2 regions of the Companilactobacillus halodurans genome follow, and region 2 is predicted to be linked to the other one. Evidence: predicted binding sites of a transcription regulator. Region 2 holds the regulator's gene; the other holds the start of a gene.
What was found. Region 2 encodes LexA, which represses DNA repair genes until DNA is damaged. Its sites were predicted from a motif close to CNAACANNTGTTNG; they were not measured.

Region 1 (7,385 bases), on a different contig from region 2:
TTATTTATCGTACAGCCAATAAAAGAGCCATAATATCCTTTAAATAGGTATTATGGCTCTTTTAGCGTTCTAATGGCGATGCATTGCTCGATACTGTGCTCGTGAAGGGTAATGGCTCGATTGATTTTGCATGGAAAAATTATTTTGTTGCGAAGTATTTTGAACCTTTTTTTGAATCGATTTATTTTTAATCACATGCCAAATTAAAAATCCAAATCCGATTAAGAATCCCAATATGATCCAGACTATCAAATCGCCAAAAAGTTTGTTAGCGTTAAAAATGGCGATAAATCCAAACAATCCTAAGATTATTGCATTGGCAATGTCTCCTCCTAAGCCTTGTTTGCTTTGGGTGGCTAAGTAAACAATTCCTGAGACCATATAAGCAATTGCCATTAAAATACCAGCACTGCCGCTAGTTGCGCCTTTATCAGCAAAGGCGTTGAGAATGCCGGCGGCCATACCTTGAAAACCAATGATAAAAGACAAGACAATCATCAAAATTCCAACTACCAGTTTAGTTGTTTTCATAATAAATCCTCCCAAGATATTTAATTGTCCGTGATTCATTGAAAGTAAGTATGTTGAATAGTAATCGCATACATTCTAACACCAAAAACATTTCCTTAAGTTAAAAAAAGACTGAGAATTTCTTCTCAGCCTTTTAATTGGTTATTTACTTTTTTCACGTTGTTGCTTTTTGTATCGTAATCCAATCGGAACTAAATTTTCTTGACCTTTAAGTAGGCGCTTGATGTTAGGAATATGGCGGAAATAAACGATGATAGTAACAATAACAGCGACGGTCGTCAAAATCCAGTCATGCAAAAAGAGACTAGCAATGGCAAAAAATAAGACGGTCGTTAAACTGGCAACGCTGACCATACTAGTTGTATAGACGATGGCTGCTAAAAAGATAAAACAGAGGGTAAATAAAAGTGGATTGTAGGCTAAAAGAATCCCAGCACTAGTAGCGACCGCTTTGCCACCTCTGAATTTCAAGAAAATTGAATAGCAGTGTCCAATTACGGCACAGATGCCGACAAATAAGACCCAATGCCGATCCAAATTAAAGAAGACTGGCATCAAGGCGCCTAAAGTTCCTTTTAAGATATCGATAATCAAAACAACAGTCCCGGCAAATTTTCCGAAGACTCGGTAAGCATTTGTAGTTCCAACATTACCGCTGCCGTAATCAAAAATATTTTTATGGAAAAAAGTTTTTCCGACAAGATAAGCGGTTGGAAATGACCCAATTAGATAGGCCAAAATTGCACAAATGAGAAGTTTCATTAAAAAATCACTCTCTCAGCTTTATTTTTTGGTATATTGTAACTCTATGGTGTTTTAAATAAAATTATAAATACCAACCTAGACATTATCCACTATTTCGGGGAAAAATAAAAGATTTCTCTTGAATACGAACACATATTCGTATATCGTGAATAGTGTTATAATACTAGAATATTGAATTAGCATTAAATGAAAAAGGAATGATATAAATGCCAAAGTCATCTTATGATGATTCGTCGATTCAAATCCTTGAAGGATTAGAAGCCGTACGGAAAAGACCTGGTATGTACATTGGGTCCACTGATACACGCGGACTACATCACTTGGTCTATGAAATTGTTGATAACGCAGTTGATGAGGCCTTATCCGGTTTTGGTAAGGAAATCAATGTGACAATCAACAAAGATAGCAGCGTTACTGTAGTTGACCACGGACGTGGGATGCCAACAGGGATGCATGCTTCTGGAAAACCAACGATTGAGGTTATTTTGACAGTGCTGCACGCTGGAGGTAAGTTCTCTGAGAACAGCTATAAAACTTCCGGTGGATTGCACGGTGTTGGTTCATCAGTTGTTAACGCTTTGTCTGAATGGATGACAGTTCGTGTTGTTCGTGATCACAAAGTTTATCAAGAACGCTTTGAAAATGGTGGTCATCCAGTTGGGACTCTTAAAAAGACGGGTTCCACAAAAGAGGGCAGCGGAACAACGATTAGTTTCAAGCCCGACGCCTCAATTTTCCAAACAATTAAATTTAATTACGACACATTAGCAGAAAGACTTAGAGAATCAGCCTTTTTGCTCAAGGGTGTTAAATTCACTATTACGGATAAACGTGGTGAAGAAGTTCGCGAGGATGTTTTCCATTACGAAGATGGAATCCAATCTTTTGTTAAGTATCTCAACGAAGGAAAAGATACTCTCGGTGGAATCTTTTATATCGAAGGTACCAATTCTGAAATCGAAATTGAATTTTCTGGTCAATACAATGACGGTTATTCCGAAAACATTATTTCATTCGTCAACAATGTTCGGACTGCTGATGGTGGGACGCATGAAGCCGGAATGAAGTCAGGTTTGACAAAGGCTTTCAATGATTACGCTCGAAAGGTCGGCTTGTTAAAAGAAAATAGCAAGAACCTTGAAGGTAGCGATGTTCGTGAAGGCTTGTCAGCAATTATCTCTGTTCGTATTCCTGAAGAGATTTTACAATTCGAAGGTCAAACTAAAGGAAAACTGGGAACTCCACAAGCACGTGGTGCAGTTGACCAATTAGTTTATGAACAAATGAGTTTTTACTTGATGGAAAATGGCGAGCAGGCTCAGACATTAGTTAAAAAAGCCTTAAGAGCTCGTGAAGCTCGAAATGCAGCCAGAAAAGCTCGTGAGAGTACTCGTAATGGCAAGAAGAGCAAAAAGGGCGATGGTTTATTATCTGGTAAGCTGACGCCTGCTCAATCGAAGAATGCTGCTAAAAACGAATTGTTCCTAGTCGAAGGTGATTCTGCTGGTGGTTCTGCTAAGCAGGGACGTGATCGCAAGTTCCAAGCTATTTTGCCATTACGTGGAAAAGTCTTGAATACTCAAAAGGCTAAACTTGAAGATATTTATAAAAACGAAGAAATCAATACCATGATCTACACAATTGGTGCAGGCGTTGGAGCAGATTTCAAATTGGAAGATCGTAATTACGATAAAATTATTATTATGACCGATGCCGATGATGATGGTTCCCATATTCAAATTTTACTTTTGACTTTCTTTTATCGTTATATGAGACCGCTAGTTGAGGCAGGACATGTTTATATTGCCCTATCGCCACTTTACAAATTGCAAAAGGGTAAAGGTGCTAAAACAAAGATCGAATATGCTTGGACTCCTGATGAGTTGCAAGAAGCTATCGATAAAATGGGCAAAGGTTATGAATTGCAACGATTCAAAGGACTTGGTGAAATGAATGCTGACCAACTTTGGAAGACAACTATGGATCCAAAGAATCGTATCTTAATCAGAGTTAACATTGATGATGCTGCCTTAGCAGAACGTCGTGTAACTACATTAATGGGCGATAAGGTAAAACCAAGGCGTGATTGGATTGAAAGCAATGTTCGTTTCAACGGTACCGAAGAAGGAGACCATATCTTGGAAAACGTTGAAGAGACTGATCCAATCGATAAAAAAATCGTTGACGATTTATTGAATAAGGAATAGGTGATAAATAGTGACTGAAAATTCTCCTAAAATTCAAGATATCTCGCTCGAAAAAATCATGGGAGATCGATTTGCGAGATATTCAAAATCAATTATTCAAGAAAGAGCTTTACCTGATATTCGTGACGGTTTAAAACCGGTTCAGCGAAGAATTCTGTATTCGATGTTTCTTGATGGCAATACTTATGACAAGGGTTTTCGTAAATCTGCGAAGGGTGTCGGAAATGTCATGGGTAACTTTCACCCTCATGGTGATTCGTCTATTTATGAGGCAATGGTTCGACTATCTCAAGATTGGAAATTACGTGAACCGCTAATTGAAATGCACGGTAACAATGGTTCAATGGATGGCGATCCACCAGCTGCGATGCGTTATACTGAAGCTCGTTTGAGCAAGATTTCGGCGGAAATGTTGCGTGATATCAATAAAGATACAGTTGACGAAGAGTGGAATTTCGATGACACGCAAAAAGAACCTAAGGTTCTTCCTGCTAGATTTCCTAATCTTTTGGTCAACGGTGCAACTGGTATTTCAGCGGGTTATGCAACGGAGATTCCACCACACAACTTGACTGAAGTTATCGATGCAACTATCAAAATGATTGAAAAACCGGATATTACCTTAGACGAATTAATGCAAATCGTTAAAGGGCCAGATTTCCCAACCGGCGGTATCTTGCAAGGTAAATCAGGTATCAGGGATGCTTATAAGACTGGACGAGGTAAAGTTTACTTACGTTCCAAGACTTCTATCGAAGAATTGCGTGGTCATAAATCACAAATTGTGATTACCGAGATACCTTATGAAGTGAACAAAGCCCAGTTAGTCAAGAAAATGGATGAAGTTAGAGTCTTAAAGAAAGTCGATGGCATTGCAGAAGTTCGTGATGAAAGTGACCGTCAAGGTTTGTCGATCGTAGTTGAATTAAAGCGTGATGTCGATGCTAATGGTATTTTAAATTACTTGTTTAAAAATACTGATTTACAAGTTTCTTATAACTTTAACATGGTTGCCATTGCTGACATGCGTCCTCAGCAGGTCGGTTTGGTTCAAATCCTGAAGGAATACCTGGAACATCAAAAAGACGTCGTCTTACGTCGCAGCGAGTTCGATCGGACTAAAGCTAAGAAGCGTTTGCACATCGTTGAAGGCTTAATCAAGGCCCTTTCGATTCTTGATAAGGTAATTAAGACTATTCGTAGCAGTAAGAATAAATCTGATGCTAAGAATAATTTGATTAAAAATTATCAATTCAGCGACGAACAAGCTGAGGCTATTGTTTCATTGCAGTTATATCGTTTAACTAATACCGATGTAACTGACTTGGAAAAAGAAGATAAAGAATTAAAACAACAAATTAAAAAACTTGATAAAATTATTAGTGACCCTAAGACTTTAATGTCAGTTATTAAAAAAGAATTGCTAGAAGTTCGTAAGAATTATGGCGATAGTCGTCGTACTAAGATTGAAGATAAGGTTTCAGAGATTGAAGTCGATACAAGCGTCTTAGTTGCCAGTGAGGATGTTCGTTTATTGGTCAGCCATGACGGCTATGTTAAACGCAGCAGTCTTCGTTCTTATCAAGCATCGACTGCGGATGATAATGGCTTAAAAGATGCCGATTATCCAATTGCAGATGAAAATGTCAATACCTTAGATCATGTCTTTATCTTTACCGATAAAGGAAATCTGATTTATCGACAAGTCTTTGAAATTGAAGATAGTCGTTGGAAAGATACTGGATCTCATTTGTCGCAAGTAATCGGCTTAGATAGCGATGAATCGATTTTAAGGACCTTTGTCTTTAAAGATTTAAAAGAGACTGGTAATTTCTTGATTGGTACGAGTGAAAATTATGTTAAGCAAGTTTCTTTCAAAGATTTGTTGCCAGGTCGGACTTATAAATCTCGAGCTTCAAAATATGCCAAATTAAAGACTGATGGGGCTCGAGTCTTAGATGTTTACTATGTTGAACCTGATTCTTTAGATTTGATTTATGTCTTTACCAAAAATTCATACGCTTCAGCCTTTCCTGTCAGCGAAGTACCAGAAGTCAGTGGCAAGGCTATTGGCGTTAAATTCGTCAGTCTAAAAGATGATGATGAATTAGCTGGTTATTTCTTGAGCCAAGATGAAAATGAGAAGATAGTTATTTTGACGCAACGTGGTTCATACAAACAGATGAAATTGTCAGAAATTCCGGTAACTAGTCGAGCTCGTCGTGGAGTTTTGACCTTGCGTGAATTGAAACGTCAGCCACATCGAATTTGTTTAGTAACGAATCTTTTGAATCAAGAGGAAATTTCAATTGTGACTGATTCTAATAACGAAATTAAAATTGATCGAGCAAGTCACCAAAGTACTGATCGATATTCAAATGGATCATTTGTTATGGATCCGAAGAGCGATGGCGAACCAATCAGATTTGTGAAAAAAATTGCTGAAAAGAAGTAATATCAACAGCATAGTTTAACTTTATATAGTATGATTATCTTATTGAATATATTAATTTTTACTTTCACAAATACTTAGGAGGATTCTTTTATTGCTGGACGAAAAATCGAGAAGAGTCTTTAGTTCCAAAGCATTGAATTACTTTGATGAATTGACTAAAAATATGAGTTACACGAAGACAGCACAATTGCTGGGGATTACTCAACCAGCTTTGACGCAACAAATCAAAAAAATTGAAAAAGTCGTGGGAGCACCATTGTTTTACAGCGTTGGCAAAAAGATTTATTTGACCGATGCTGGGACGTCGCTTTTAAAAACGACCCATCAGATTTTTGATCTGATCAATGGCGTCACTGACCAAATTCAACAAGAGTCATCGGAAAAAACTGGTACAATAAGTATTGGTTTATTATCGACGGCTGAGTCGATGGTCATTGAAGATTTTATTGTTGAATATAATCGAATCAATCCAAATGTCATCATTGATTTGAATCTTTTGACGAGAAAAGAACTCTGGGACAATATTCAAAATAATCAAATTGATTTAGCAATTATGTATTTACCTGATAAGAATATTAAGAGTTGGAAAATTTATAAGTCGAAGAAGATTTTCAGTGATAATATTATGTTGATTCATGGCGATGAAAAACTTAACAAGAAAAAATCTGTCCGTTATAAGGATGCCATCGCTAAACCTTGGGCAACTTATTTGGAGACATATTACTTTGCAGAATTGTTGAGAGAGAGATTCAGGGATGCTTTAGTAGATGACCCTAAGGTCATTGCTAGATTTTCATCCCCTTATCAACTCTTGAAGTTTGCTCAAGAATCAGACGATGTTTATACGATTTTACCGTTAAGCTTTTGCATTGCTCATCAAGAGATGTTTAAACTTTATCAAACACCACTTGAACCAGCCATATCAAGTGATTTATCATTTGTATATCGAGAAGATAAAGAAAAGATACCACGGATTCAAGAATTCTTGACAGAATGGGATAATTTCTTAAATGAGATGAGTTATATCGATCGTCTCAAATCTTCAAGATAAATTATATAAAGGGGTATAGTACACATGCCAAAGGAAAAAGAATTAGTTTTTGGACACAAAAATCCTGATACAGATGCTGTTTCAGCAGCAGTTGCTTATTCATATTTGCAAAATCAATTAGGTTATAACACTGAAGCTGTTGCTTTAGGCGAACCAAACTTGGAAACAAAGTTTGTTTATAACCACTTTGATGCTAAATATCCACGTATCATCTCAGCCATCAATGGTGAAGTTAAGAAAGTTATGCTCGTTGATCACAACGAAAAACAACAAAGCGTTCCTGATATTGACGATGTTCAAATCACACACGTTGTAGATCACCACAGAATCGCTAACTTTGAAACAAAATTGCCATTGTACTATCGTGCTGAACCAC
Region 2 (9,688 bases):
AACAGATTCTTTCAAGGTAACGTAAACTTTAACTAATTTCATCTTCTTCTCCTAATTAATTTTCTTGCGATACTAAGCGATCCAAAACTTTTTGATAAGTTGTTACTAAATCTGCTTCATGCTTTCTGAAAACATCTTTGTCCATTGAATCGTGACTTTGTTTATCCCAAAGACGACAATTGTCAGGTGAAAATTCATCGACTAAAATAATTTCTGAACCAATTTTGCCAAATTCTAATTTAAAATCGACCAAATCAAAATTGCCTTGAGCAAAAAATGGAATCAACAACTGATTGATTTTTAAAGTTAATTCTTTGATATATTGAATGTCTTGTTTGTCAGCAATTTTCAAGGCGTGAATCTGTGATTCATTGATAAAGGGATCATCTAAAGCATCGCTCTTGTAATAAAATTCGATGATAGGTTCTTCTAAGTGCGTTCCAGTTTCGACATCGAATTTCTTAGCAAAACTTCCAGCTGTAATATTTCTTAAAACGACTTCCAGAGGAAAGACTTCAGTTTTTTTAACCAATTGTTCATGATCTGAAACATTTCTTACTAAATGAGTTTTGATGCCATTTTTAATTAAATAATCAAAAACTAAACTTGATATTTTGCAGTTCAAAACGCCCTTGCCTGGTTCAAGTTCTTTTTTCTTACCATTAAAAGCAGTAGCTTGGTCTTTATAAACCATCAAAACTTCATCAGCCTGTTTTGCTTGGTAGACGTTCTTGGCTTTTCCTTCATAGAGCAACTTCTCATCAGTCATAATTTACACTCTCCAAATTGGATTATTTTCGATAGCTTGTTTTGCTTGTGTTAAATTGTCGCTTAAAACTGTGATATGTCCCATCTTACGATTTTCTTTAATGGCATCTTTTCCATAATCATGGAAGTTCCATTCCGGATGCAAATTCAATTCAGCTTTCGCATTTTCTAAGTGCTGTCCTAATAAATTAACCATTAAAGCTGGTTTAAATAGTTCGACCTCAGGCATTGGTAAGTTGCAGACGCCTCTGATATGGCTATTGAATTGTGAAATATTGCAAGCTTCAATCGTTAAATGACCGGAATTATGTGGTCGCGGTGCAATTTCATTAACAAACACTTCATCGTCATCTGAAACAAAAAATTCAATACACATCGTACCCACTAGTTCCAATTCCTTAGCCAAAGTCTCGCCAACTTGGTAAATGTGTTGACTGGCTTGTTCGCTCAATTGAGCTGGGCAAGTACTGAGGTGCAAAATATTGTGACGATGAACATTTTCAATAATGGGAAAAATTGAAGTTTGACCATCACTATTAGCAGAAACTACAACTGAAACTTCTTTTTTCAAATTGATCTTCTTCTCTAACATGCATGGACCTTGCATCAACAATTCTTCAATATCGGCATAACAAACGTCATCTGGATCTTCGATTAGTATTTGACCTTTCCCATCATAGCCGCCTCTAATGGTCTTTAAGATTACGGGAGCAGTTAATTTTTCGATGCCTCGATGATATTCGAAGATATTTTTAATTACGACGTGAGGAACAGTTTGAAAGCCGCTTTGTTCAATAAAATCTTTCTCAGAAACACGGTTTTGCGTCACGCTTAAAGCTTTGGTACCTTGAGGAACTTGAGTATATTTTTTAACTTCATTAATTGCTTTAGCATCAACGTTTTCAAACTCATATGTCAAGACATCGCAACGCTTAGCTAGTTCAATCAATTTTTCTAAATCGTCATAATTGGCGACAATCTGGTCGTCAGAAACTTGGGCAGCGGAACAATTCTCTTGAGGATCAAGAATAATAACTTTATAACCCATAGCTTTAGCTTCAAAAGCCATCATCTGACCTAATTGACCGCCACCGATAATTCCAATCGTGGAATTAGGCAATATGCTTTTAGTCAAGATTTTTCCCACTTTCCAGTGACTTATCGTGCATTTGTTGCTGATAATCAACTAAGGATTTTTGATAAGCTTCATTTTTCAAAGCACAAATTTTTGTAGCAAGAATCGCGGCATTCTTCGCCCCTGCCTCACCAATCGAAACTGTTGCTACTGGAACTCCAGCTGGCATTTGAACAATTGATAATAATGAATCCATTCCTTTTAAATATTTAGAAGGAACCGGAACTCCAATTACAGGTAAGACTGTCGAAGAAGCAATCATCCCCGGCAAATGCGCTGCCCCACCAGCACCAGCAATAATTACCTGGAAATCATCCACAGCTTTTTTTGCAAAATCTAACATTTCTTGAGGCATTCGATGTGCTGAAATAACTTTGGTTTGGTGACTTACACCCAACTCATCCAAGACATCGATCGTGTTTTGCATAACTTTTAAATCAGAAATCGAGCCCATTACGATTGCGACATCACTCATTAAAAATTCCACCTTTCTTGCTTTGGTATTCAAAGTTTACCAAGATATGCGTTAGGTTTCAACGGTAAATACGAATTTTATACTTTTATTTTTAATAATTATTCGTACTTATCGGTTTCATTTGTAATTTAATTTAAATAATACAGTTTAAAGTTCGGAATTAATTAATGATTTAATATAAAGATATTCTCCTGATTTATGCAAAAAAAAAAAGGACTTAAAAATCGTTATACGATTTTTAAGTCCTTTTCAATTTAAGAAAATAATCAAAAACTATTATCCTAAATAATATCTTACTTGTTCTTCTTTTGTGAATTCTTCATGGTACTCATCAATTGATTAAGTTTCTTCTGTGATGGTTTTTGTCCCATTTGAGCCATCATTTGCTTAATCATATCCGCACTGATTGGTGGGTTATCTTGGAAGTATTTCTTCATGTACCATCTGGCAGCGAAGAAACCACCAACTAAACCAACCAATAGAGCTAAAATACCAACGACTATAGTTGTTCCCATTTATGTTTCACCCTTTCCATACATCTATTAATATTACAAAAAAAACTCCCTAATTGAAAGCCTTAATCGTCACGTAATCCCTTTTTGCGTTGAATTTCGCGAACTTTTTCCGGAGTAACTTCTTCCCCCTCTTTATTATAAACTCTCAACATTTCTAATCGAGACTTAAAACTTGCACGGAAATTCTTGAGGTATTCCTTACGCAATTGAGCTTGTTGGTCCTCTTCTTCTTTAGTAATAGTACCAGCTTTAGCCTTGTGAGCTAGTTCGTTAATCTTCTTTAACAACTCATCTTGTTCGTTCATAACTTTGTCTCTCCTCATTACATCGAACACTTGTTTGAACTTGTATTCAAATTTTGATACAATCTATTTAAGATATTAACAATGAGGTGTTCTAATGTCAAAAGCTGAAGGCTCTAAACAGTCAAAAATTTTACAATGCATTTATGATTATTTAGATGAACATGGATATCCGCCAACTGTAAGAGAGATTTGCGAAGCCGTAGATTTATCTTCAACATCAACGGTTCATGGTCACCTATCTCGTCTTGAAAAAAAAGGATTCATTCAACGTGACCCTACCAAGCCTCGAGCAATCGAGTTAACTGGTGCCGGTCTAAACTCTATTGGAATCAAGTCAAAACAAATCCCTATCTTGGGTGCTGTTGCCGCTGGTCAACCAATTACCGCTGAAAGAAACCCTGACGGTTATTTCCCAATTCCACCTGACTTGAATCGTGATTCTGGCGAATTGTTCATGCTTGAGATTCACGGTGAAAGTATGATCAATGCTGGAATTTACGATGGCGATCACGTCATCGTCCATGAGCAAAATTTTGCCAATAACGGCGAAATCATTATTGCAATGACTGAAGACATCGAAGCAACATGTAAGAGATTTTATCAAGAACACGGTCATTATCGCCTTCAACCAGAAAATGATACCATGGATCCAATCATTTTGGATAATGTTGAAATTCTCGGCAAAGTTGTTGGCTTATACCGTTCACAAATTTTTTAAAACTATCAAAAGATTGCTGATTGAAAAGTTAGCAATCTTTTTTTTCGTATTTTTTACTGATGCTTAATTATACGAACACGATAAACTTCTGTAACCGACTCTAAAGCATTTTTCAATTCGTCGATATCATTTGTTTTTAAATTGTCAACATCAACAATCGTATAAGCAATTTCTCCTTTTGCTGCATTACTCATATTCTCTATATTGATTTTTTTATTGGCGATTTGGGTACTGATCTGACCAACCATATTAGGAATATTTTGATGAATCACCGTAATTCTAAATTCTGTTTCAAATGGAACTTCAAGATTCGGCAAGTTGACGCAATGTTTAGTATCCCCTGATTCCAAATAATCCATTACCGTTTTTGCTCCTTGAGTGGCACCATTAGATTCAGCTTCAATTGTTGAACCTCCAATATGAGGCGTGATTGTAATCGAAGAATTTCCTGCAATCAAAGGTTCTCCAAAATCAGTACAGTAATGACTGATTTTTTGATGACGAAGTGCTTTTACAACTGCTTTATTATTAATTATCCCTAATCTTGAATAATTAAATAAAATGACATTTTCCTTCATTTCATCGATTTCTTTAGTCCCAATTAAATCGATTGTTGCATCATTTTTGGGTACGTGAACAGTCACAAAATCAGCATTTTGAACAGCTTTTTTTATCGAATCGACTCGCCTAACTTTATTATCAATTCGCCAGGCTCCATTAGTAGATAAATAAGGATCAAAACCAATGACCTTCATTCCTAATTGCATGGCTGCATTTGCCACCAATGATCCAACATGACCCAGACCAATCACAGCTAACTTTTTTGCAGCCAATTCACTGCCGTTGAATTTGGTCTTATCTTTTTCGGTTCTTTGTGAAATATCCGCTTGAGCATGGGCTATTGAATATTCATTTGCTGAAAAAAGATTTCTAGTGGTAGCAATCATCAAGGAAATCACCAATTCTTTAACTGCATTTGCATTGCTGCCTGGTGTATTAAAAACAGCTATTCCTTTTTTAGTTGCTTGTTTCAAAGGAACATTGTTAACTCCAGCACCAGCTCTAACAATGGCTTTTAAGTTCTGAGGCAAATTTTGATTCAATAAGTTAACCGAACGAATCAAATAAGCATCAGGATTATCTGTTTGATTGATTTGAAAATCATCTGTAAAAATTTCTAAACCACTTTTGGCAATCGCATTAAAAGTTTTAACTTGATACATTAGTGTTTCCCCCAATAATCTTTTTCAAATTTTCCTAAAAAGCTGACCAACTTTTCAACTCCTGCATAAGGCATAGCATTGTACAAGCTGGCTCGCATTCCACCGACTAATCGATGACCTTTAATATTTAAAAGTCCATAATCTTTTGCTTGGGCTATCAATTGACTATTGATTGACTTATCACCAGTTACAAAAACAACATTTGTTAAAGAACGGTCTGCTTTTTTCACAGGTGCTGTAAAAAGTTTTGATTCATCCAAAAAATCGTATAACAAATTAGATTTTTTCTGATTACGCTTTTGCATTTCCAAAACTCCACCTTGTTGCTTCAACCATCGTAAAACTAATCCAGCAACATAAATTGCAAAAACTGGTGGCGTATTGAACATGGAATTTTTTTGAGAAAAAAGTTGATAATCTAACATACTTGGCAAATTTTTAGCATGAGCAAATAAATCATTTTTGACGATTACAACGGTTAAACCAGCTATTCCAAGGTTTTTTTGAGCTCCTGCCATTACTAATCCAAAATCCGTAATTTGATATTTTTGTCCAAGAAAATTAGATGACATATCAGCTACCACAGGAGTCTGTCCTATTTGGGGAATTTTTTTATAAGCTGTCCCTTCAATCGTATTATTAGTTGTAATGTGTAGATAATCGTACTCATCTTGAGGAAAATCACTCAAAGTTGGCAATCTTGAATAATGGTTCTTTTTTGTAGAAGCTAAAATATCAACCGTAGTTTTGACTTTCTTAGCTTCTTCCATCGCTCTAATTGCCCAGTGACCACTATCTAATAGAGCAATTCGATGATATTTTATTGCTAAATTTAATGGTGCAGCACTAAATTGCAAGGTACAGCCACCCTGAAAAAAGAGCACACTATAATTATCAGGAATCTGTAATAAACCTCGTAAATCTTGTTGAGCTTGTTGAATAATTTCTTCAAACAATTCTGATCGATGAGAGATTTCCATAACACTCATTCCAGAATTTTTATAGGATGGCAAATCATCTTTAATTTGTTGAATCACTGAGTTGGGCAAAGTCGCTGGCCCTGCTGAAAAATTGTATACTTCCATATTCAAAAGCTCCTTTTAAATTAAAATAAAAATCCCCACAGACAATATTCTGTGAGGATTATTAATTCTAATTTTTAGAAACCTCACAGATGTAATTGTCTTACATACATGAGGTTTATTGTGTCAGTTAATAAGCCTACATGTATAACGTGTAGACTTGGAGGAGACTGTTAAATTATTAATATTAAATTTTATCATATTAAAATACCTCCAATTAACTTAAAGACACTTTAACATTTCATTTTTAATTGTCAACTATCAATGGAGTAAATATTGTATAATTTGCTTAATGTATTCATTGTAAAAACAACTTAAGAGGAATAAAAATGACAGAATTTTATTTTATTCGTCACGGACAGACTAAAGCCAACGTGATGAAGATGAAACAAGGAACTATCAACACAGAAATCACTTATCTTAATGAAAATGGTCAAAAGCAAGCTCAAAAATTAGCCGACAACTTTGATATCAGTTTTGCCGACCGTGTAATTTCTAGTCCATTAGAGAGAACTAAGCAAACGACAGCTATTTTGAACCAATCAGCTCACCTGCCAGTCAGTTACGATAAGCGCTTAGTGGAGATTTCTTACGGCCAATGGGATGGTCAAAAAAATGCTGATCTTAGAAAAATCCATCCCGATGCTTATAACGACTATCTCAATGATGTCTTACCAATGTATGTTAAATATGCTACCGATGGTGAGACTTTTGATGATGTTATCAAACGAGTCGATGAATTCATTAAAGAAATGGCCAATAAATATCCTAATGAGAAAATAATTTGTGTTACGCATGGTTTTACTGTTAAGGCGGCAGCTTTAGATATTTTACAGCCTAAAGATGTGATGGCCTTACCAGAACCGCGCAACACCAGTATTTCCAAAATCACCGTCTTACCTAAGACAAACGAATTTTACCTCGAATACTATAATCAATTGTATTGAAAATTTTGAAACATAACATATCTTTTCTTGCTTAAATCGAGTAAGAAAAGGTAATTAAAATCAAGGTATTTTTCATTTTAGTTAGTGTAATATGCCGTCCTCCATAGCAAAGCAAATTTGGCTGGAACGATGTGGGCACGACTTTAAGCCTTTGCCAAGATCAGGCAAAGTCTTAAAGCTCGGCCTTATTCTAAGCAATAAATTGCTAAGAATAATTTCACATCTGAGCCAATTTGCTTTGCTATTCCGGACTGGATAGTGGTTTTATTTTTAATATCTTAAAGCAAAAAGCACCTGTCTAGATAACAGTTTGTCGACTATCTAGATAGATGCTTATTTGATTTGGAATTACTTGAAATAAATAATGAATGACGTTATCCAATCGGCAGTGGCAGCTTTGTGAATGATCAGTACTGAAATTGTACTTAGCGATTTATCGATTCATGGAAGAGGTTGGTTACTTTAATAAAGGGACATATTCAATTAAGGAATTCATCTATATTTAATTCATCTGATGTTCCCAAAAGGACTAGCCTAAATTTCTTAAATAAATTGTCAAAATTAGTTTCACCGTATACAATTCGTCCCATAAGTTTGACTTTGTTGTTATTGCCTTCAACGAAACCAGAGTTAATGAATGAAGATATTTCGGACTTACTATATTTTTTTACAAAATTATATATTGCCTTTACATTGGTCCTCATTATTGCAGAATAAATTTCCGAAAACTTTTTAATTATTGGAAAATTAGATTCAATAATATCTTTGTACTTATAGTCATTGGATCATTTTTTAGTAAATTGTTTATCATACATTTATATTTAATTATAGTGATATCTTTTGGATATCTTGATTCTAGAACTAAGTGGTGTTAACCCTCTGTTTCTCACCCTTGAAATTATTTTTACCAATAGTGTACATGCAGGACCAAAACGTTGTTTGATTTTTATCATATCACTTACTCAATACATACAAGAAAATGATCGTATCTGAGTATCCTGCCAACATCATTTTGTACATGATGTTCTCATAATTATTGGTAACCGATTTTTTTACATTTAATTGTGCCTAGTTCTTTTATTTTTTGAGGGGTCGTATTTAAAAATTTATGAATCATTGATACTCCCGATTGGATAATGTCACTTACCGTCTATTCTAATATTTTCAAATCATAAATAGCATTCATTTAAATATAAAGTCGATAAACTCTCTTATCTAAACGAATGCTTTTGCTATTTGATTTAAAAACAAAACCACTATCTAGTCCGGAATAGCAAAGCAAATTGGCTCAGATGTGAAATTATTCTTAGCAATTTATTGCTTAGAATAAGGCCGAGCTTTAAGACTTTGCCTAATCTTGGCAAAGGCTTAAAGTCGTGCCCACTTCGTTCCAGCCAAATTTGCTTTGCTATGGAGGACGTCATATTACACTTTATCTTAAGTTATCTGTCTTAATACTCAAAAGCTAGTTATACTCTTAACCATAAAAATAATTATAAGCTGCACCTATTAAATTAGAATCATTGTGATACTTTGCGGGAATTAGATGAGGAATCAATTTGATGTCTTCAATATTTTCAACTAAATTTTTGATCGTTGATTCCAAAGTATCGAGGAAATATTGATTCTCTGACACGCCACCACCGATGACGATTGCTTCTGGATCAATCACAAATTGTAAATTATAAATTACTTTAGCAAGATTATAAAACATGCTTTTAGTATACTTTTGAGCTTTCTTATCTCCATTTTCAGCTAATTGGAGCACTTCTTTGCCGGTTAAATTAGTTTGGTTAGCCCGATTATAATCTTGTGCCATGTGGACCGCGGTTCCAAGAAAACTCAAACGCTTATTTCCATGCCCTAATATCATACCAAACTCTCCACCTAAGCGATGGCTTCCATGAACAATTTGGCGATGGACTACTACTGACCCGCCAACACCAGTTCCAACTACTACGAAAATAATATTTTGCATATGCGTAGCAACGCCCATCGAAATCTCCGCTAAAGCTGCACAATTAGCATCATTTTCCATTGTTACAGGCAAGCCTAAACGTTCTTCAATAGCTGCTTGAATGGGAAAATTATGAATATATGGCAAAGCGCTGATTCCGCATATCATGCCTCGTCTTTGGTCAACAGCACCAGGGATACTGAGACCAACGCCATCAATTTGTTCATCGCTGAAATTAGCAACGATTATTTCTAGCACTTGATAAAAATCTTCAAGATTATCAGGTGTTTTAATTTTTCCTTTTGAGCTTAGGTTTCGATACTTATGATTCCATAAACCATATTTGATGCTAGTTCCACCAACATCGATGGTTATAATTTGCTTCATAATATAATCCATCCTAAATTTATTTATTATTCAGTTTGATACTCAAATACCCATAAATCAAAATTCCTAATTAAATTTATCTTTTTATTAAGGTGTGTTTTAATAAAAATATATTGATATTATGAGGTGCGCAGTATGGACAAAGAAAAAATCCACGATTATTGGTTCAATTTTTT

Region 1: parE (DNA topoisomerase IV subunit B) is a predicted target of LexA. The motif match lies at 1,422-1,435, and genes of this name have one in related genera.

What each region holds. Positions count from the first base shown of each region.
Region 1 is NZ_VDFO01000062.1:776-8,160, reverse strand. It holds gene FHL05_RS11900 (hypothetical protein) at 70-531, opposite strand; gene plsY (glycerol-3-phosphate 1-O-acyltransferase PlsY) at 673-1,293, opposite strand; gene parE (DNA topoisomerase IV subunit B) at 1,503-3,503, shown strand; gene parC (DNA topoisomerase IV subunit A) at 3,514-5,958, shown strand; gene FHL05_RS11880 (LysR family transcriptional regulator) at 6,053-7,009, shown strand; gene FHL05_RS11875 (manganese-dependent inorganic pyrophosphatase) at 7,034-7,385, shown strand, end outside.
Region 2 is NZ_VDFO01000008.1:12,784-22,471, forward strand. It holds gene purS (phosphoribosylformylglycinamidine synthase subunit PurS) at 1-42, opposite strand, end outside; gene purC (phosphoribosylaminoimidazolesuccinocarboxamide synthase) at 56-769, opposite strand; gene purK (5-(carboxyamino)imidazole ribonucleotide synthase) at 773-1,903, opposite strand; gene purE (5-(carboxyamino)imidazole ribonucleotide mutase) at 1,896-2,378, opposite strand; gene FHL05_RS02940 (YneF family protein) at 2,672-2,893, opposite strand; gene FHL05_RS02945 (DUF896 domain-containing protein) at 2,956-3,198, opposite strand; gene lexA (transcriptional repressor LexA) at 3,293-3,916, shown strand; gene FHL05_RS02955 (3-phosphoglycerate dehydrogenase family protein) at 3,970-5,139, opposite strand; gene serC (3-phosphoserine/phosphohydroxythreonine transaminase) at 5,139-6,224, opposite strand; gene FHL05_RS02965 (histidine phosphatase family protein) at 6,551-7,168, shown strand; gene FHL05_RS12805 (transposase) at 7,648-7,929, opposite strand; gene FHL05_RS02975 (ROK family protein) at 8,646-9,512, opposite strand; gene FHL05_RS02980 (ASCH domain-containing protein) at 9,648-9,688, shown strand, end outside.